DNA from 3 places in the Mesorhizobium sp. WSM4809 genome. Region 3 is predicted to be linked to each of the others. Evidence: riboswitches for the same ligand, from Rfam matches in the RefSeq annotation. Region 3 holds a riboswitch; each other region holds the start of a gene.
The links. A riboswitch is a leader RNA that binds a small molecule or an ion and turns the genes downstream of it on or off. The one in region 3 is predicted to bind thiamine pyrophosphate.
Positions count from the first base shown of each region.

Region 1 (6,847 bases), on a different contig from region 3:
CTTTTATGCGCATAATCTAGGCGCATAAAAGCCCCCACGCAATCCTTCACCCTTCCATTTCCTCGCGCAACATCTCCAATTCCAGCCATTCTTCCTCCAGCGCCGCCAGCGTCGCGCGCTCCTTGTCGAGGGCGGCGATGGTTTTCTGGAAGGAGGCCGGGTCGCGCTCGTAATAGGCCGGATCGGCGATGTTGTTCTCCAGTCTTGAGATCGAAGCTGTCACAGCCTCGATTTTCTTGGGCAGCGATTCCAGAGCGAATTTCTGCTTGAACGACAGTTTCTTCGCCGGCCCCTTTGGCGCGGCCGCTTCACTTCTGGTCGTCACTGGCGCTTCGCCGTTCTCGGCCTTCGCGCGCGCCTTGCGGTCGTCTAGCCTGGTGCCGCCGCGCTGCGCCAGCATGTCGGAGTAGCCGCCGGCATATTCGATCCAGCGGCCTTCACCATCCGGCGCGATCAGGCTGGTCACGGTGCGGTCGAGGAAATCGCGGTCGTGGCTGACCAGGATGACGGTGCCGGCGAAACCGGCGACCAATTCCTGCAGCAGTTCCAGCGTCTCCATGTCGAGATCGTTGGTCGGCTCATCGAGCACCAGAAGGTTTGCCGGTCGCGCCAGCACGCGCGCCAGCAAGAGCCGCGCCCGCTCGCCGCCGGATAACTCGCGCACCGGCGTGCGCGCCTGCTCCGGCTTGAACAGGAAATCCTTCATGTAGGAGACGACGTGGCGCTGCTCGCCATTGATGACGAGGTTCTCGCCGCGCCCGTCGGTGAGATATTGCGCCAGCGTCTCCTGCGGGTCTACCGCCTCGCGCTTCTGGTCGAGCGTGGCGATCTCCAGATTGGTGCCGAGCCGCACCGAACCGGCGTCCGGCTTCATCTCGCCGGTCAGCATCTTCAAGAGCGTCGTCTTGCCGGCGCCGTTCGGCCCGACCAGGCCGACGCGATCGCCGCGCTGGATGCGGGTCGAAAACCCCTTGACCACGGTGAGATCGCCAAAGCTCTTCTCGATGTTCTTCGCCTCGATCACCAGCTTGCCGGACTCGGCGGCGTCGCTCGCCACCATGGTCGCCGACCCTTCGGCACCGCGATGGCCGCGAAAACGCTGGCGCATGGTCTGCAACTCGCCGAGCCGGCGCATATTTCGCTTGCGCCGCGCCGTCACGCCGTAGCGCAGCCAATGCTCTTCGCGAACGATCTGGCGGCCGAGTTTATGCTGCTCGCGCTCTTCTTCCTCCAGGACCAGGTCGCGCCATTCCTCGAAATGGCCAAAGCCCTTGTCCAGCCTGCGGGTCTGGCCGCGATCGAGCCAGATGGTGGCGCGCGACACACGTTCGAGAAAGCGGCGGTCGTGCGAGATGACGATCAGTGCCGAGGAGGTGCGGATGAGTTCTTCTTCCAGCCATTCGATGACCGAGAGGTCGAGATGGTTGGTCGGCTCATCGAGCAGCAGGATGTCTGGCTCCGGCGCCATGACGCGGGCAAGGGCAGCACGCCTCGCCTCGCCGCCCGACAGATCGTTGGGCCGCTCCTCGCCCGACAGTCCGAGATGCTCCATCAGATAGCTGGCGCGGTAGGGATCGTCGGCAGGGCCAAGCCCGGCCTCGACATAGGCGCGGACAGTGGCAAAGCCCTCCATGTCGGGCATCTGCGGCAAATAGCGGACAGTTGCCGAAGGCTGGCGGAACACCTCACCGTCCTGCGGCTCGATCAGGCCAGCGGCGATCTTCAGCAGGGTCGACTTGCCCGACCCGTTGCGGCCGACCAGTGCGATCTTGTCGCCGGCCGAAGCCGTCAAGGCGGCGCCGTCGAGCAGCGGCGTGCCGCCGAAGGTCAGTTTTATCCCGTCGAGGTTGAGAAGAGGCGGGGCCATGTCAGCTTTCAGGTAAGGGATAGGGATGAGCGAGCAGCATCGCGCGGCCATGGCCGAGCGCGATTTCGAGGCGGCCCTTGACCTCGTTGGAAATGGTCAGCGACGAACCGAAGGCCACCTTGACGTGGTTCAGCGGCCATTTGGCGCGGGTGACGGTCAACCCGGCAAGCTCGGAAAAGCCGAGCACCGAAAACAGCGTGCCATCGGCATAGTCGAAGCCGGCCGTTCCGCGCAGCAGGGGAATGCCTTCCTGGGCGCCGCTGGTCAGGAGCACATCGGTCCCTGCTTCGGCCAGCCGCAAGGCAAGCGCCAGATGCAGGAAAGCGTGGTCGGCGCGCTTGCCGCCGAAAGCACCGGCGAGCACCAGCCGGGTCGCGCCGCGCTCGAGTGCTGCGGCGATGGCCAGTTCGCCATCGGTCTGGTCCTTTTCCGCCGGGAAGGTCCGGCGCGGCACGGAAGCGAGATCGTCCGGCAGGTTCGCCGGCACGGAATCGAAATCACCCACCCACAGCTCCGGCACGAGGCCCAGCAACTGCGCATGGCCTATGCCGGCGTCGGCGGCGATGACGCGGGAGCCTTCGACCTGACGGTCGAGCCGTGGCGTGCGGATGAGATCGCCGCCAAGCAGGATGGTGAATGTGCTCATATCGTGTGGCCCTTACCAGCCCGGCACGGGAAACGGAAGGCGGCAAACTCCCACTTGCGTGGCGGATCGGGCCGGCCTATGTGTCGAAACGCTCTAACGGGGTGCCGGACGCGATCTTCGCGGACCGGCTGAGAGGCAGTCTCGCCAACCCGCTGAACCTGATCCGGTTTGTACCGGCGGAGGGATTAGACGTTTCGGACAGTCCGACGCCTCAATTCCTTTCAATTCGAACGAAGGAGGCGCCGATGCGCACGCTTTTATACGCTCTTGTTTCAGCAACGGTCGTGGCCTTGTCCGGACCGGCCTTGGCCAAGGACAAGCTCACCGTCTACACCTATGAGAGTTTTACCGCCGACTGGGGTCCGGGTCCCGTGGTGAAGAAGGCGTTCGAGGCCGAATGCGGCTGCGATGTCGAGTTCGTCTCGGTCGCCGACGGCGTCGCGTTGCTCAACCGCGTCAGATTGGAAGGCGCATCGACCAAGGCCGATATCGTGCTTGGCCTCGACACCAATCTCACCGCCGATGCCAAGGCCTCAGGCTTGTTCGCGCCGCATGGCGGCGTAACTGATGTCAACGTGCCGGGTGGCTGGAGCGACGATACTTTTGTCCCCTTTGATTACGGCTATTTCGCTGTCGTCTACGACACCGAGAAGCTGAGGAACCCGCCGAAAAGCCTGAAAGAGCTGGTCGAAGGCAGTGCCGACGACAAGATCGTCATCCAGGATCCACGCACCTCGACGCCGGGCCTCGGCCTGCTTCTGTGGGTCAAGTCGGTTTATGGCGACAAGGCGCCGGAGGCCTGGGCCAAGCTCAAGCCGAAGGTGCTGACCGTGACGCCGGGCTGGAGCGAGGCCTATGGGCTGTTCACCAAGGGCGAGGCGCCGATGGTGCTGTCCTACACGACGTCGCCGGCCTATCACATGATCGCCGAGAACACCGGGCGCTACCAGGCCGCCTCCTTCGAGGAGGGCGAGTATCTGCAGATCGAGGTGGCGGGTATCACCACGACGGGGGCCAAGAATCCGCTGGCGGCCAAGTTTATGGCCTTCATGACCGGACCTAAATTCCAGGATGCCATTCCCGAGACCAACTGGATGTTCCCGGCCGGCAAGACCGACAAGCCGCTCAATCCGGCCTTTGATAAACTGGTCAAGCCGACCAAGACCTTGCTGTTCAGCCCGCAAGAGGTCGCTGCCAATCGCAAGGCCTGGGTCGATGAATGGCTTGCGGTGATGAGCAAATAAGTTTGCTATCGAAGATGAGTGCTCTACGGCGCCCCCCTCTGTCCTGCCGGACATCTCCCCCGCTTGGGGGGAGATTGGCTGCCATCGGCGATTTCGCCAATCGCCAATGCTGCTGGAGTGAGCGAGGCGTCGAAATTGCCAATCTCCCCCCTTGTGGGGGAGATGTCCGGCAGGACAGAGGGGGGCGCGAAGGAACGCAATCCTTTGTAAGTGCCGCGATCCGGAGATTGGTGGTCCGGCGTGCGACGCGCAGCCTCTGATCCCCGCGTCAGCGCCGGCATTGTCGCGCTTGCCGCGATCGCGCTGCTGATCGGCGGCGCGTTTGCCGGCCTGCTTTTCGAGGGCGCCCATGATTTCTCGGGCGCCTGGGCAGCCTTCGATCCCTATCTGCTTCGCGTCATTCGCTTCACGCTCTGGCAAGCGGCGCTCTCGACGCTGCTTTCGGCCATCCCGGCGCTGTTCGTGGCGCGCGCTCTGTCGCGACATCCACGTTTCTTCGGCCGCGCCTTCATCCTGCAGATCTTCGCCGTGCCGTTGGCGCTGCCGGCTATTGTCGCAGCGCTCGGCATTCTGGCGCTTTATGGCCGTGCCGGCTATTTCGCCGGCGTGCTTGCCTTGATCGGCGGCGGAAGCTGGCCGGGTATCTATGGCCTGTCCGGCATCCTCGTCGCCCATGTCTTCTTCAACCTGCCGCTGGCGACGCGGCTGTTCCTCGAGGCGCTGCAGACCATACCGGCCGACCAATGGCGGTTGGCGAGCCAACTCGGCATGGCGGCGCGGCCGGCGTTCCGGCTGATCGAATGGCCAACGCTGCGCGCCGCACTGCCCGGCGTCGCCGGGCTTGTGTTCATGCTCTGCATCACATCCTTCACGATCGTGCTGACGCTCGGCGGCGGGCCGGCCGCGACGACGCTGGAGGTCGGCATCTACCAGGCCCTGCGCTTCGATTTCGATCCCGCGCGGGCCGTTACACTGACGCTGTTGCAGATCGCCCTGACCTTTATCGTTGTGCTGGCCCTGACGCGCCTGGGCGCCAATGTGGTCGGCGACACCAATTTGCCGGTCGCGCAACGCCGCTATATCTCGGTGAATCGGAGCGAGACCTGGTTGAACGCGCTAGTCATCATCCTGGCGCTGCTGTTCGTCGTTGGGCCGATGGCGGCAACCGTGATGGCCGGGTTGGGTGCGGATCTCGGCCGTTTGGCCAGCGAGGCCACTGTCCGGCAGGCAACGCTGACCAGCGCGGCGCTCGCCTTCCTGTCGGCACTGCTCTCGGTGATGCTGTCGCTGGCGCTGACCATGGCGCGGCGGGCACTGGCGCTGAACCGCCGTGCCGGCGCAAAGACACTGCTCGAACGCGCCGCCGATACAGGCGCCGGCTTTGTTCTTGTCGTGCCGCCGATCGTCGTCGGCGCCGGCTGGTTCCTGTTGCTGCGCCATGCCGGCGATGTCTTTGCCATCGCCCCGGTCATGGTCGTCACCGTCAACGCGGTGATGGCGATGCCGTTCGCCCTGCGCGCCGTGCGTCCCGCCTATGATGCGGCGAGCGAGCGTCACGAACGGCTCTGCGCACAGCTCGGCATTGCGGGCTGGAACCGGCTGATACTGGTCGACTGGCCGTCGCTGCGGCGCCCGCTCGCCACGGCCTTCGCTTTCGCCATGGCGCTGTCGCTGGGCGATCTCGGTGTCATTGCCCTGTTCGGCAGTGATTCCGTGCAGACATTGCCCTACCTTCTTCTGGCTCGGATGGGCAGCTACCGCACCGAGGATGCCGCCGGCCTGGCACTCCTGCTCGGCCTCGTCTGTCTCGCGTTGATCGTGGCGGCGCACTGGCTGGGAAGGGAGAAGGTCCGGGATGCGTGACGGGGCGGCCAGCAGGCTTGAAAAGGGCGCATCGGTGCGGCTGGACAAGGTGTCGTTCAGTTATGGTGAGGTGCCACTTGTCTTCGACGTCGAGTTCGCCACGGCGAAGATCACCGCCATCATGGGTCCGAGCGGTTCGGGCAAGTCGACGCTGCTCAATCTGGTCGCCGGCTTCGAGACCCCACAATCGGGCCGCGTGCTGATCGGCGGGGCCGATGTCAGCGCCGAGCCGGCCTCGGCGCGGCCGGTGTCGATGGTGTTCCAGGAGAACAATCTCTTCGCGCATCTTTCCGTCGAGCAGAATGTCGGGCTCGGTCGCTCGCCCTCCCTGGGACTGACCGAGGCGGACCGCGCCGCGGTCGCCGAGGCGCTTGCGCGCACCGGTCTCGCGGGCAAGGAGAAACGCCTGCCGCGCGAGCTCTCCGGGGGCGAACGCCAGCGCGTCGCACTGGCCCGCGTGCTGGTGCGCGACCGACCGGTGTTGCTGCTCGACGAGCCATTCGCTTCGCTCGGACCCGCTTTGCGCGACGAGATGCTGAATCTGGTTGCTGCCGTTCATGCCGAACGCGCCATGACGGTGCTATTTGTCACCCACCAGCCCGAGGATGCACGCCGCATCGGCGAGCACATGGTGTTTGTCGACAATGGGTTGGTGGCCGCAACCGGCAAGGCTGATGATTTCTTTACCGGGGCTGGTCCGGAGGCGTTCCGGCGCTATATCGGCGCGGGTGCTGGATATTCCACATCACGCGATGTTGCCCGGAAGCGGACATAATTTACGGTCAAACCGGCTCCAGGCGATGTGGCGTTTGCTTGCCATGACCGGGGGAGTGTGGCTAGGTCGCCCTACCGGTCCGGCACAGGCCGTGATTTGCCTGCAGTATCCGCCGCCCGCCCTAAGGGACGGGCAACGGATGCTGCAGCAGTTTGAGATAGCGCATGACGCGTTCCGAAGATCGCCCCCGATTTTCGTGGTCATGCGCCGGGACCCGAAAGGAAGCCGTTCTGGCGATCGGCGCTAACACATTGGGAATGAAACCGCTGGCGCGTTTTCTCGCGCTGGCCGGTTTTGCCGTGGCGTTGGCAAGCTGCCAGATGTTCACGCCGCCGGAAGTTCAGGAATCCGGCTTCCAGCCTTCCGACAAGCCGATCACAGTGGACAATGTCGGCGCCAACAACAAGCTCGCCGAATTGGCCAAGGCGCAGCACCCGCGCATCCTGGCGACT
Region 1 covers NZ_JBVVQW010000007.1:41,033-47,879, reverse strand. Annotated here, with positions in the region: gene AC0L24_RS19095 (ABC-F family ATP-binding cassette domain-containing protein) at 47-1,867, opposite strand; gene AC0L24_RS19090 (thiamine diphosphokinase) at 1,869-2,513, opposite strand; TPP riboswitch at 2,601-2,715, shown strand; gene thiB (thiamine ABC transporter substrate binding subunit) at 2,759-3,757, shown strand; gene thiP (thiamine/thiamine pyrophosphate ABC transporter permease) at 3,998-5,620, shown strand; gene thiQ (thiamine ABC transporter ATP-binding protein) at 5,613-6,395, shown strand; gene AC0L24_RS19070 (M48 family metalloprotease) at 6,653-6,847, shown strand, end outside.
Region 1: it holds a riboswitch for thiamine pyrophosphate, as region 3 does, so the genes downstream of both, thiB (thiamine ABC transporter substrate binding subunit) here and thiC (phosphomethylpyrimidine synthase ThiC) in region 3, are expected to answer to the same signal.

Region 2 (6,847 bases), on a different contig from region 3:
GCGGTCGGTGCTCCAGAACCACAAGGCAAAAACGGTGACGTTGGTGACCCAGATGTTGAGCGCGTCGATCAGCAGCGTCGTACCGCTACTGCCGGCATGGCCCTCCAGCAAGGCACGCACCAGCAGGACCAGCGAACCGCAATTGATGATGCTGATGATGGCGGTCATGGTCAGGGCTGTTCTGCGGATCATGACCCGAAACTGGCCGATCGCATGCCACTCGTGGTCCTCGACCGCCTTTCGGGTGGCGGCCTGCGTCCAGGCGGTGGCCACCGACAAGGGCAGCAGCAGGGCCGCCTCCAGCGCGGGCGCCACCCAGCGCGGCCCGAATGAGAGATTGTTGATGACCAGAAGCTGCAGGCAGATGATGACGAGAACGGCCGCACGGGCCATCCAGAAATCGAGCGCACGGTAGTGAATGACGGCGTGGTGGTGGCGCATTTTTCAAATCCTGGATGCTTTTTGGGGACGGTAACCGGTCAGGCGTAGGCGACGCCTGCCGCGATCACGCCCAAGGCGCCATGCCCGGCATGTTCAGGGTGCTGCGGGATGGCGTGTTCCATTGTTGTCTTGCTGGCGTGTGATGACGGGAGAGGCGGCATGGTGGCGCGAAACTCTGCCTCAATCTTGGTTTTGCCATGGTCGGCCAAGTATACATTTTCGTAAGCTTCAAGTTCTGGGCTGTTCGTAAAACCGTCCGGTGTGATTTATCCACCGCATGACGCGAATCGACGAAACCATGAACGGTTGGCTGCCGGTCGGCAGTTCTGTTCCAGGCGACTGGTGGCAGTCGTCGATCTGGCCGGGGCTGACGCGCTATCCAGAAGCCGGCCTGGCGCTTTTATGCCTGACGCAGATCCTGTGCTGGACCGTGATGCCGGCGCTTGTCGATGCCGCCCCGCCCGGCGACGTCGTCGAGAGTTTCATGTGGGGCCGCGAATGGGTGCTTTTGACCTACAAGCATCCGCAGCTCCCCGGCTGGCTGCTCGAGATCAGCCATCTTCTGACCGGATCGTTCCGCTGGCCGCAATATCTGCTCGCCCAGCTTGTCGTCTCGGCGACCTTCGTCTTCGTCTACCTGCTGGCCCGCGACATGCTCGGGAGAACCCGCGCGCTGGCCGCCGTGCTTTTGATGCCGTCATTGTATTTCTTCGGCTGGCCGACACCGCAGTTCAATCATGATTACGCGCAGATGCCCTTCTGGGCCGCAATCTGCTGGCTGCTGTGGCGTGCGGGCCGTAGCGGTGGGCCGGGCTGGTGGCTGGCGCTCGGACTGGTGTCGGGCGTCGGGCTCTATGCCAAGTTTTCCACCGGGCTGCTGTTGCTCTTCGGGGCGATCTGGCTGTTGTCGGACACGCGGGCACGCAATCGGCTCGCCACGCCCTGGCCCTGGCTTGGGCTCGCGGTTTTCCTCGCCGTCGCCGCGCCACTGGCCATCCAGCTCTACCGCATCGATTTCCTGCCGCTGACCTATGTCGCCGGCCGCGATGAATGGGTGTTGGTCCACCGCGCCCGCCTTTACTATATCGGTGTCCAAATGGCGGGGCTCTGCGGCTTATTGCTGGTGCTGTCGATATCGGGGCTGTTGCGGCGTTCGCCCGCGCCGGAACAGCCCATTGAGCGCGGCGCGCTGGCCTATCTCGTGTGGATGGGGCTTGGTCCGGCGGTGCTTGTCATGGTGGCCTCGCTGTTTACCGGCGCCGGCGAGGCGTGGGGCGCGCCGATGTACAATCTGGTCGGCGTTGTGGCGATCGCCTTGCTGGGTCATCGGCTTGGCGCCGTCGAACTGCGACGGCTGGCGATCTGCGCGTTCGCCTGCATCCTCGGCATGTCCGGTGCCTATGCGGGCATCCGCTGGACGAGTTGCAATTTGCGCGGGCGCATGGATGCCGTCTGCTGGCCAGCGCGGCAGATTTCGGACGAAGCCGAGGCGGTCTGGCACGCGGCGGTGCCCGGTCGGCTCGACATCGTCGGCGGCGATACCCGCATCGCGTTGCTGGCGGGCCTCAACGCCTATGACAAGCCGTCGATCTTCACAGACCTCGACATGCGGCTCGCCCCCTGGATCACCAGCCAGCGGCTGCGCGATCACGGCATGCTTCTGGTCTGGCCCGGGAGCGGCGTGCCACCTCGGCTGCTGGCGTGGCTGGGAAACATCCCGGTCAAGACCGTTCTTTTCGACTGGTCGCTCAGGGCACCACCGGTGGCGATCAGCTTTGCCGCCATTCCGCCTGGCATGAAGCTACTGGGTTTGATCGACAGCCTCGCCCAACCGAGCAATTGAGGTAGATCCACCGCGTCCGCTGGACGAAGCAGGTGACAATGCCCATTTATGGCGAGACCACTTGCTTTCACGCAATTCCAGACGGAAAACCGCCACACACTTTTCCTGGAATTGCTTTTGAGGAGACGTGACATGGCGACTTCGACCGAACGTGCAGTCCTTGCCGGCGGCTGTTTCTGGGGCATGCAGGATTTGATACGGCGCTATCCCGGCGTCATCTCCACCCGTGTCGGCTACAGCGGCGGCGACGTGCCCAACGCCACCTACCGCAACCACGGCACCCACGCCGAAGCCATCGAGATCAATTTCGATCCGGCCATCATAAGCTATCGCACGCTGCTGGAACGCTTTTTCCAGATCCACGATCCGACGACCCGCAACCGCCAGGGCAACGATGTCGGGACGAGTTATCGCTCGGCGATCTATTACACCAGCGACGAACAGAAGCGCGTCGCCGAGGACACCATCGCCGATGTCGATGCCTCGGGCCTGTGGCCGGGCAAGGTCATCACCGAAGTCGCACCCGTTGGTCCGTTCTGGGAAGCCGAGCCCGAGCATCAGGACTATCTGGAGAAATATCCCAACGGATACACCTGCCACTTCGTCAGGCCAGGCTGGAAGCTGCCGGTTCGCGAGACGGCGGTTTCGTAGAGTTCAAGGTTGTACCAAACCCCGATCCCCGCGTCGTGGTAGAACAAAGCCGCGGAGGTTGTGCTCCGCGGCTTTGGTTCGATCGCGTGCAGATTACTTGCCGCAATTGTTGTCGTTGACTGTCGGCGAGGTGGTGCCCGGGGAGGTGCCGTTGGCATCTGCCTGCGCCCCCTGCGGACTTGCCGGGCAATTCTGATCCGCGTTTGAATTCATATCTCCTACCGTGCCAGTCGTGCTGTTGGTCGTGCCCGGGTCGACAGTGTCCGGCTCGACCGTATTCGGTGAAGCCGGCGTGTTCGGCTCAACCGTCACCGATTTGCCGCTGCCGCTTCCATTTGCGTTGTTGCTGCCGGCGCTTTGCGCCATGGCTGACGTGGCCAGACCAATGGTGAGAACCGAAGCTGCGAGGATTTTCATGAACATGGTTTGTCTCCATTTCTGTGAAGTCGTCGCTTGTTTTCTACGAAAGTGATCGCGTTGCGACTGTGGGGACAACCGGTCGCAGCGGCGAAGGTTCCCGACAAAATTCCGCACAGGCGCACCGTGACTGGCGCAATGCTTTTGGCGCAGTGCTCTGAAAAAACGGCTTTCCCTTGAACTCGAATGATGCTTTAAGGCGCACATCCACAGGGGTGCTCCGTACGGTCGGGGCTGAGACGGGGGCGGCAAGCCCACAGACCCTAGAAGCTGATCTGGGTAATACCAGCGGAGCGAGGCGGGCGATGTTTTCAGGCGCACAGATTTCCCTATACCCCATGACCGACGATTTCGTCGGTGTCATTCTTGGCGCGCTCGGTGCGCTCGATCCCTGGCGCGACAAGCTCAGGATCGAGACCGACGACATCTCGACCTTGCTGGTCGGGCCGCCCGAAGTGCTGTTTCCCGCCATGCGCGACCTCTTCGTGGCGGCGGCACGCAGCGGCAAACATTGCGTGTTGTCGGCCACCATCTCGCGCGGGTGCCCTGGCGAGCCGGATGATCCGATCTGCCGCTCCGATGCACTTGGCGGGCCTGTTGGGCCACTCGGCCCGCGCAAGGATGCGGCCATCGCGGCGGTGCGCAATGCTGCTGCCACCGGCCAGCCGGCGGCGGCGCAGTTCTCGCTCTATGTGATGGGCACCGACGACCACATGGACGAGATCTACGGCTGCATCGATTTTCTCAAGCAGTCCGGCGTCTATGAGCGTTCCAAGCATTTCTGCACGAAACTGCGCGGTGATGCCGGTGCGATCTTTTCGGCGCTGGACGAGGCCTTCTGCCGCTTCGGACCAGGCGCCGGCCACGTAACCCTCGACGTCACGGTCTCGGCCAACAGCCCGTCGGCTGTCTGAGCCAGCCGCGCTTTCGCGCTGCCGTCAAAGGTTATCTCCCGTGGCCACATCATCAGTCGCTTCGCGCCCGATCGCGAGCCTTCTTGTCAAGGCAATGCCGGCCATGATCTCGGTCGGTTTGCTCCTGCTGGCGTGGGAGCTTTATGCCACCTATTCCGGCATCAGGCCGACGACACTGCCGGCGCCGTCGCGCGTTTTCGAGCAAGCGCTGCTCAATCGCCAGGCGCTGGCCGACAACGCCATTCCGACCATCGGCGCCACGCTGCTCGGCTTTGCCTGTTCGCTCAGCGCTGCCTTCGTGCTGTCAATGCTGGTCGACTTCTTCCAGCCGCTGCGGCGTGCGATGTTTCCTGTCTTAATCGTCAGCCAGACCTTGCCGCTGGTGGCGATCGCGCCGCTGGTGGTGCTCTGGTTCGGCTTCGGGCTGGCGCCCAAGATCATGCTGGTGGCGCTGGTTACCTTCTTTCCGATGCTGGTTGCGTTGGTCGAGGGTTATGAGTCGACCGAGGCCGAGATCGGGCAAATGCTGCGCGCCATGGGGGCAGGGCGCTGGCGCATCTTCGTGCTGGCACGGCTGCCTTCGGCGCTGCCCTATTTCTTCGCTGGTTTGAGGATCTCCATCACCTACGCCGTGGTCGGCGCGATCTTCGCCGAATATGCGGGGGCCGCGAAGGGGCTGGGCATCTACATGCTCAACGCCAAGAACAATTTCCGTCCTGACCTGGTTCTTGCCGCCGTCGGAGTGAGTGCCGCGCTGACACTTGTCCTGTTCGGGTCGACTGTACTGCTGCAGCGCCTCGCGATGCCCTGGGAGCGGGCCGGCAAGGAAACCGCCGGGAAGGGGGCCTGGCGATGAACCGGCTCGAGCTGCGGCATGTGCGCAAGGCGTTCGGTGGGCTCGACGTGCTGGCCGATATTTCGCTTAGCGTCGGCGCTGGTGAATTCGTCTCGATCCTTGGACCCTCGGGCGCCGGCAAATCGACACTCTTCCAGCTCCTGACCGGCGCCGAGCATGGCGAGGGCGAGATGTTGTTCGACGGCGCGCCGCTCGACGACCACGGCAGGCATTTCGCCTTCATGCCGCAGCGTGACGCGCTGATGCCGTGGCGGCGCATCCTCGAAAACGCGACGCTCGGGCTCGAAGTGCAAGGCATGAGGAGACAGGCGGCGCGGGCGCGCGTTGCGCCGTTGTTTGCCGAATTCGGGCTTGCCGGCTTCGAGCGGCATTTTCCAGCGCAACTGTCCGGCGGTATGCGCCAGCGCGCGGCCTTGCTGCGCACGGTGGTGCAGCAACGCGACATGCTTTTGCTCGACGAGCCGTTCGGCGCTCTCGACGCGCTGACCCGCACGGCCATGCAGCGCTGGCTGGAACAGATGTGGCGGCATCATCGCTGGACGGCGCTCCTGATCACCCATGACGTGCGCGAAGCCGTGTTCCTGTCCGACCGCATCTATGTGCTGTCGGCGCGCCCGGCCCGCATCGTGCGTGAAATCAAGGTGCCGCTGCCGCGCCCGCGCAGCCTTGGCGGCGATGCCGCGCGCCAGGCAAGTACGCTCGAGGCCGAGATTCTCGACATCATCCTCAACGCCACCCCATCCAAAGGACACGATCATGACTGACTTGACGCGCCGGCAGGCGTTGTTGCTGACCCTTGCCACAGGCCTTCCGCTCGTTGCCGGATCGGGGCGAGCCCAAGCACAATCGGCACAAAAGGTCACCGTTGCCCTCGACTGGACTGTCAACACCAACCACATCGGACTGTTCGTCGCCCGCGACAAGGGCTTCTATCGCGAGGCCGGGCTCGAGGTCGACATCCTGCCTTACAGCGATACCGGTGCGGGCACGCTGGTTGCAAATCGCGTCGCCGATTTCGGCATCAACGGCACCATCAGCCTGTTCACCCAGAGAACCGCCGGAGCGGACCTGAAGGGCGTCTATGCGGTGGTGCAATCGGAAACCGGCCGCGTGGTCTTCAATGCGGCCCGCAGCGAGATCGTAAGCCCGAGAAACCTCGACGGCCTGACCTATGGCGGCTTCGGCAGCGCCTGGGAAAACGCCCTGATATCGACCATCATCCGCCATGATGGCGGCAAGGGCAATTTCGAGACGGTGACGCTCGGCACCTCAGCCTATGAGGCGCTGGCCAACGGTTCGGTCGATTTCACGCTCGAAGTCTCGACCTGGGAGGGTGTCGACGCCGAGCTCAGGGGCGTCAAACAACGCAGCTTCGTCTATGCCGATTACGGCGTGCCTGACGAGCACACGACACTGATCTCTTCGAGCGAAGCCTATCTCCAGGCAAACCCCAAGCCTGCGGCCGCCTTTGTCCAGGCGACGCGGCGCGGCTACCAGTTCGCGGTCGATCACCCCGAAGATGCGGCAGCCCTGCTGATCGCGGCCAACAAGGATGCGTTGACCAATCCGGCGCTGATCCACGCCTCACTGAAGGCGCTGATCGACGGCCATTATCTGCGCAGCCAAAGCGGCGCCATCGGGACGATGGATCCGGCCAAGATGGGAGCGATCGGCGGCTATCTCTTCGCGTCCGGCATTTTGCGTGATGCCGACGGCAAGCTGGTT
Region 2 covers NZ_JBVVQW010000011.1:128,040-134,886, forward strand. Annotated here, with positions in the region: gene AC0L24_RS24130 (hypothetical protein) at 1-441, opposite strand, end outside; gene AC0L24_RS24135 (hypothetical protein) at 480-650, opposite strand; gene AC0L24_RS24140 (ArnT family glycosyltransferase) at 719-2,284, shown strand; gene msrA (peptide-methionine (S)-S-oxide reductase MsrA) at 2,417-2,935, shown strand; gene AC0L24_RS24150 (RodZ family helix-turn-helix domain-containing protein) at 3,029-3,358, opposite strand; TPP riboswitch at 3,554-3,667, shown strand; gene AC0L24_RS24155 (YkoF family thiamine/hydroxymethylpyrimidine-binding protein) at 3,658-4,266, shown strand; gene AC0L24_RS24160 (ABC transporter permease) at 4,361-5,122, shown strand; gene AC0L24_RS24165 (ABC transporter ATP-binding protein) at 5,119-5,886, shown strand; gene AC0L24_RS24170 (ABC transporter substrate-binding protein) at 5,879-6,847, shown strand, end outside.
Region 2: it holds a riboswitch for thiamine pyrophosphate, as region 3 does, so the genes downstream of both, AC0L24_RS24155 (YkoF family thiamine/hydroxymethylpyrimidine-binding protein) here and thiC (phosphomethylpyrimidine synthase ThiC) in region 3, are expected to answer to the same signal.

Region 3 (6,847 bases):
CATTCTATCTACTGTCTCCCCCGACTGGATCGACTTCGGGCTGGCCGGCGACGCCAGCGCCTGCGATGACGCTCCCCTCATCGTATCGGTTCTGGGCAACGTTTGCGGCTCGTCCGTTGCACTAATCGTGCCAAAGCAATAAAGCTTTCAACGACTCAAATGGTAAGCTGCCTTCCATGTCCGACCTACGACATTTCGTCGTAGACCGGACGCCCCTCGTCCTCGCTAGCGACGAAGCCCGCTGCCGAATCGCCGTCGCCTGTCCATAATCGTGAGAGCGCGTTTCTTCCCCCGATCTGCCGGAACATCCCGAAAGCGTTCCGATCGACATGCTTATCCCGATCGACGGCACCCCGCTTGCCGACGCCAAGCCGATCGAGCCGATCGAATTCGTGCGCGTGATCGCGCTGGCGCGCATCATGATGCCGAAATCGCATGTCCGTCTTTCAGCCGATCGCCGAGACCTCAGGCACGCTGCTGACCGCCGATGAGGTGATGACCGACTGGGGACGCACCGCAACCATGTTCGCCTGCGAGCAGGCCTCCATTTCTCCTGATATCCTTTTGCACCTCGAAGCCTGACCGGCGGCGCTATCCCGCTGGCCGCCACGCTGGCCACCGATACGATCCTCCAAGGCTCATTATTCGATCGACCGGAAGAAGACCTTCTTTCATTCGAGTTCGTACACCGCCAATAAGATTGCCTGTGCGGGCCGCACTCGCCAATGTCGAGATCTGGCGGAACGAGCCTGTCGCCGAGCGGATCGCGGCCTTGAGCGCGATGCAGGCCGCCGGGGCTTCGACGCTTTCGCGACACCTTTCTTCACCGGCAGCCGCGACCGGCACGATCGCGGCACTCGATCTGCGCGCCGGCTCCGCCGGCTATCTGGCCGAGATCGGACCGAAACTGCGCGCGTTCTTCCATGAGCGCGGCCTGCTTATTCGCCCGCTCGGCAATGTCCTCTACCCCCTCCCGCCCTATTGCATCACCGGCGACGAGTTGGACGGTCTCTATGACGCCATCGAGGATGGCCGGCGAACGCTTCGGTTCGACGCCACGGGCAGATCGTCGCGCATTCTCGGGCTTGGCCACCATGCGCCCGGGCGAAAGGTCGATAACCCGGAAATCGAAACCGGTCTCGGGCTCGAACCTGGCTGGATCGAGCAGCGCACCGGAATTCGCTCGCGATTCTGGGCAACGGACGAAGACACGTTGTCTGGCCTCGCCGCCCGTGCCGGCGACATGACTGGTCATTCATGATGGATAGGACAACAGACCAATGCGAAAGCTAGTCGCTGGCAAGCTGCACGGCATCCACGTCACCGAAGCGAACCTCAACTATCATCGCTCGATTGCGCTCGACCCCGTCCACTGCGAGGCAGCCGGAATCCTGCCCATGGAATTCGTGGAGATATGGAACAAGAATTCCGGAGCGCGGATTTCGACCTATGTCATTCTCGGCGAGCGCGCTCACGATGCTGCATCCTCAATGGTGCGGCTGCCCGCACCTGCCAGCACGACGACCAGATCGTTGTCTGCAACTCCGTCTACCTGGACGAAGCGCACATCACCTCGCTGAAGCCGCGGATCGTCCGGTTCGACCAGGACAACCACATAGGCGATCGCCTGAGCTACTCCGTCGATCTTGATGTAAATGGGTGTTACCGTTCTCGATCCTTGACGAGGCGAATGAGGCTTTGGCCATCACGGCCCTGGTCTCCGGGGCGTGATTTGGTCCCGACGCATGCGCGAACTCCCGCGCGGTTTGATTAACCGCCGGCCGTCACCGCCGGCCCAAGGCGCCCGAACCCGCTTGACAAGATAGCGCAGGCCCGTTCAACCTAGGGCATTCACCAGGGGAGTCCCGGCAAGGGGCTGAGATACTGCTGGCTTTCACGGCGCAGTGACCCGTTGAACCTGATCCAGTTCATACTGGCGTAGGGACGGTGCAAGCGCTTTGCGGGAGTTTACGCCCGAGGTCCTGTTTCGGCAGGTCGACCAGAGCGACTTTTCATCCTTCCGGCACAGAACTGGGTCTCCAATGCATGAGCAAAGGAGCCTCAAGATGAATGCCCTCACGCCCGCCGTCTCGACGGGACCGCTGCCCGCCTCGCGGAAAATCCACAAGTCCGGCGTCCTCCACCCGCACATCAAGGTACCGATGCGCGAAATCTCCGTCCATCCAACGGCCGGCGAGCCGCCTGTCATCGTCTACGATCCGTCCGGCCCCTATACCGACCCAACAGTCGAAACCAGCATTGAGAACGGCCTCGCCCGGATTCGCCACGAATGGATTGTGGCACGCGGCGATGTCGAGGCTTATGACGGCCGCCACGTCCGGCCCGAAGATAATGGATTCGTCACGGGCGAGCGTCTGACGCCAGAATTTCCCGTTCGCAACCGGCCGCTAAAGGCCAAGGCCGGCAAGGCGGTTACCCAGCTTGCCTATGCGCGCGCCGGCATCATCACACCCGAAATGGAGTTCGTCGCCATCCGCGAGAACCTCGGGCGGGAGATGCTTCGCGGCAAGCTCGAGCGCGACGGCGAAGCCTTCGGCGCGGCGATTCCAGATTTCGTGACGCCGGAATTCGTGCGTGACGAGGTGGCGCGCGGGCGCGCGATCATTCCCGTCAACATCAACCATCCCGAGAGCGAGCCGATGATCATAGGCCGCAATTTCCTGGTCAAAATCAATGCCAATATCGGCAATTCGGCGGTCACATCGTCGATGGCCGAAGAGGTCGAAAAAATGGTCTGGGCGATCCGCTGGGGCGCGGACACGGTGATGGACCTGTCGACCGGCCGCAACATCCACAACATCCGCGACTGGATCGTGCGCAATGCGCCGGTGCCGATCGGTACGGTGCCGCTCTATCAGGCGCTGGAAAAGGTCAACGGCATCGCCGAGGATCTGAACTGGGAGGTCTACCGCGACACGCTGATCGAGCAGGCCGAGCAAGGCGTCGACTATTTCACCATCCACGCCGGCGTGCGGCTGCACTACATACCGCTGACCGTCGACCGGGTCACGGGCATCGTCTCGCGCGGCGGCTCGATCATGGCCAAATGGTGCCTGCACCATCACCGGGAGAGCTTCCTCTACGAGCATTTCGAGGAAATCTGCGACATCGCCAGAGCCTATGACGTCTCCTTCTCGCTCGGCGACGGCCTTCGTCCCGGTTCAATAGCCGATGCGAACGACGCGGCGCAATTCGCCGAACTGGAAACACTTGGAGAACTCACCAAGATTGCTTGGGCAAAGGACTGCCAGGTGATGATCGAAGGCCCGGGCCATGTCCCCATGCACAAGATCAAGCAGAACATGGACAAGCAGCTCGCAGTGTGCGGTGAGGCGCCGTTCTACACGTTGGGGCCGCTGACGACCGACATCGCGCCCGGCTATGACCACATCACCTCAGGGATAGGTGCCGCCATGATAGGCTGGTTCGGCACCGCAATGCTTTGCTACGTCACGCCGAAAGAGCATCTCGGCCTTCCCGACCGCAACGACGTCAAGATTGGCGTGATCACCTACAAGATAGCCGCCCATGCAGCCGATCTGGCGAAGGGCCATCCGGCAGCGAAAACCAGGGATGATGCCCTTTCGCGCGCGCGCTTCGAGTTCCGCTGGGAGGACCAGTTCAACCTGTCGCTCGACCCCGAAACCGCACGGTCCTTCCACGACCAGACCTTGCCCAAGGAGGCGCACAAGCTGGCACATTTCTGTTCGATGTGCGGGCCGAAATTCTGCTCCATGCGCATTTCTCACGACATCCGTGCCGAGGCCCAGAAGGAAGGCATGGCGGCAATGGCTGCAAAATACCGGGAGGGCGGCGATCTCTACATGCCGGCGGACGAGACTGGCGTACCGGTCGTGCCAGAGGCTCCCAAACCATCATGAGGGTGCTCGTCAAAGGGGCCGGCGTTGCCGGCCTCACCGTCGCTTTCGAACTCGCCGCCCGCGGCGCGAAGGTCACAGTCGCCGAGATGCGGCATGGCCTTGGCGGCAACGCGTCGTGGTTCGCCGGCGGCATGCTGGCGCCATGGTGCGAGCGCGAAAGCGCGGAGCAGCCGGTGCTGGATCTCGGACGCGACGCTGCCGACTGGTGGGATGCGGTGCTGTCGGGTCAGGTGACACGGGCCGGGACATTGGTCGTGGCCGCGCCGCGTGATGCCGGTGAGCTTGACCGGTTCGCCAGTCGCACGTCAGGGCATCGGCGCGTCGATGAAAACGAAATTGCGCTCCTGGAACCCGACCTCGCCGGCCGCTTCCGGCGTGGATTGCTCTTCCCCGACGAGGCTCACCTCGACCCACGCCGGGCGATGGCGGCACTTCATGACAAGCTTGCGACCATGGGTGTCAAATTCCACTTCGGCTGCGACGCCCGGCCTGTTTCGGGTTTCGCCCGTCAGATAGACTGCATGGGAATGGCAGCGGCCGATGACAGACTGCGCGGTGTTCGCGGCGAAATGCTGATCCTTCGCACGCCTGATGTCTCGCTGTCGCGGCCGGTCCGTTTGCTTCATCCACGCTTTCCGCTTTATGCCGTGCCGCGCACCGATCACCGTTTCATGATCGGAGCGACGATGATTGAAAGCCAGAGCGCCGGACCGTTGACGGCGCGTTCCATGATGGAGCTGCTGGGCGCCGCCCATGCCCTCCATCCGGCCTTTGGTGAGGCCGAGATCGTTGAAACCGGTGTGGGTGTCCGTCCGGCATTTCCCGACAATTTGCCACGCGTCGAAACAGACCGTGAGATCATCGCGATCAACGGTCTTTATCGTCACGGCTTTCTCCTCGCCCCCGCCATGGCGCGCCAGGCTGCCGACCTGGTTTTCAGTCAAGACAGAACCAAGGAGCATGCTCATGAAACTGATGGTCAACGGCGAGGTGCGTGAGATTGCCGCCACCACGCTGGCCGAGTTGCTTGCCGCGCTCGACTATGAGGGCGATTGGCTCGCCACCGCGGTCAACAGCGACCTCGTGCACAAAGCCAACCGCGCGGAGTTCCAGTTGATCGACGGCGACCGGATCGAAATCCTCTCGCCCATGCAGGGCGGCTAGCATGTTGGAGCTTTATGGAACCGAGCTTTCGTCGCGCCTGCTTCTCGGCACGGCTCAGTATCCTTCGCCGGCCATCCTTGCCGATGCAGTCAAGGCGTCGGGCACGTCGGTGGTGACCGTCTCGTTGCGGCGTGAGATGGCGGGCGGTAGGGCCGGCGAACAATTCTGGTCGTTGATCCGCTCGCTGGGCACCAGAATCCTGCCCAATACCGCCGGCTGCCTTTCCGTCAAGGAAGCCGTCACCACCGCGAAAATGGCGCGCGAGGTCTTCGGCACCAACTGGATCAAGCTCGAAGTGATCGGCAATCACGACACGCTACAGCCGGATGTGTTCGGTCTGGTTGAAGCCGCCCGCATCCTGTGCGAAGACGGCTTCAGCGTGTTCCCCTACACCACCGACGATCTTGTTGTCGCCGAGCGGCTGCTGGAAGCGGGCTGCAAGGTCCTGATGCCGTGGTGCGCACCGATCGGTTCCGCCTTGGGACCGGTCAACATGACGGCGCTGCGCTCGATGCGCGGATATTTCCCTGGCGTCCCGCTGATTGTGGATGCGGGGCTTGGACGGCCGTCGCACGCGGCCACCGTCATGGAACTCGGCTTTGACGCCGTGCTCCTGAACACAGCGGTCGCCAAGGCGGCAGATCCGGTCGGCATGGCGCGTGCTTTCGGTAAGGCGGTCGACGCCGGTCGTGAGGCGTTCAGTTCGGGAATGCTCGAACCGCGCGACGTCGCCGTGCCATCGACACCGATGATCGGCAGGGCAGTTTTTTCATGAAGCTCGACCCCTTTTATCTGATCGTCGACAGCGCTGCCTGGATCGAACGGCTGGTGCCGCTCGGCGTCGAGCTGGTGCAGCTTCGTATCAAGATCATGGACGAAGCCGGGTTGCGCGCCGAAATCCGGAAGGCCAAGGCCTTGTGCGCCGAGCACCAATGCAAGCTCATCGTCAACGACCATTGGCGGCTGGCGATCGAGGAAGGCTGCGACTTCGTTCATCTCGGCCAAGAGGATTTGCAGACCGCCGACCTCTCGGCAATAAAGGCAGCCGGTGTAAGGCTCGGGCTCAGCACACATGACGATATCGAACTGGAAACGGCTATGGCCGCGGGACCCGACTATATAGCGCTTGGTCCGATCTATCCAACCATCCTGAAGAAGATGAAATGGGCACCGCAAGGGCTCGGACGGATCAACGAGTGGAAGCGCCGGGTCGCACCGGTTCCTTTGGTCGCCATTGGTGGCCTCAACCCTGACCGGCTCGACGGTGTCTTTGCGGCCGGTGCGGACAGCGCGGCGGTGGTCACCGACATCACATTGAATGCCGATCCCCAAGCGCGCACGCGAGAATGGATCGAAAAGACAGATCGATGGCGCTGAGGCGAGAACCGCATGTGCTTGTCGTCGGCGGATCCGACTCCAGCGGGGGCGCCGGAATCGTGCGCGACCTTGAGGCGATCTCTTCCTTTGGCGTGCGCAGCTGCCTTGCTGTCACCGCACTAACGGTGCAGACCCACGAAGCCGTCCAGGAAATCCACCCTATGCAACCCGGTCTGGTAGCCGACCAGATGCGAGCGGCGCTGCAGGCCAACAAAGTGGCGGCCGTCAAGATCGGCATGCTTGCCACGGCGGAGATCGTCTTTGCCGTCGCCAGTGTGCTGCGCGACAATCCGCAGGTGCCGACGGTGCTCGACCCCGTGCTGGCCTCCACCTCAGGTCGGGCGCTACTTGAGGCAGACGCTATCGCCGCCATGAAACGTGACCTGATGCCGCTTTGCCGGGTC
Region 3 covers NZ_JBVVQW010000004.1:579,647-586,493, reverse strand. Annotated here, with positions in the region: partial or broken gene AC0L24_RS13905 (biotin synthase BioB) at 282-458, shown strand; partial or broken gene AC0L24_RS13900 (aminotransferase class III-fold pyridoxal phosphate-dependent enzyme) at 454-1,058, shown strand; partial or broken gene AC0L24_RS13895 (3-oxoacyl-ACP synthase) at 1,076-1,246, shown strand; partial or broken gene panD (aspartate 1-decarboxylase) at 1,281-1,731, shown strand; TPP riboswitch at 1,847-1,963, shown strand; gene thiC (phosphomethylpyrimidine synthase ThiC) at 2,067-3,902, shown strand; gene thiO (glycine oxidase ThiO) at 3,899-4,900, shown strand; gene thiS (sulfur carrier protein ThiS) at 4,869-5,066, shown strand; gene AC0L24_RS13870 (thiazole synthase) at 5,068-5,841, shown strand; gene AC0L24_RS13865 (thiamine phosphate synthase) at 5,838-6,443, shown strand; gene AC0L24_RS13860 (hydroxymethylpyrimidine/phosphomethylpyrimidine kinase) at 6,434-6,847, shown strand, end outside.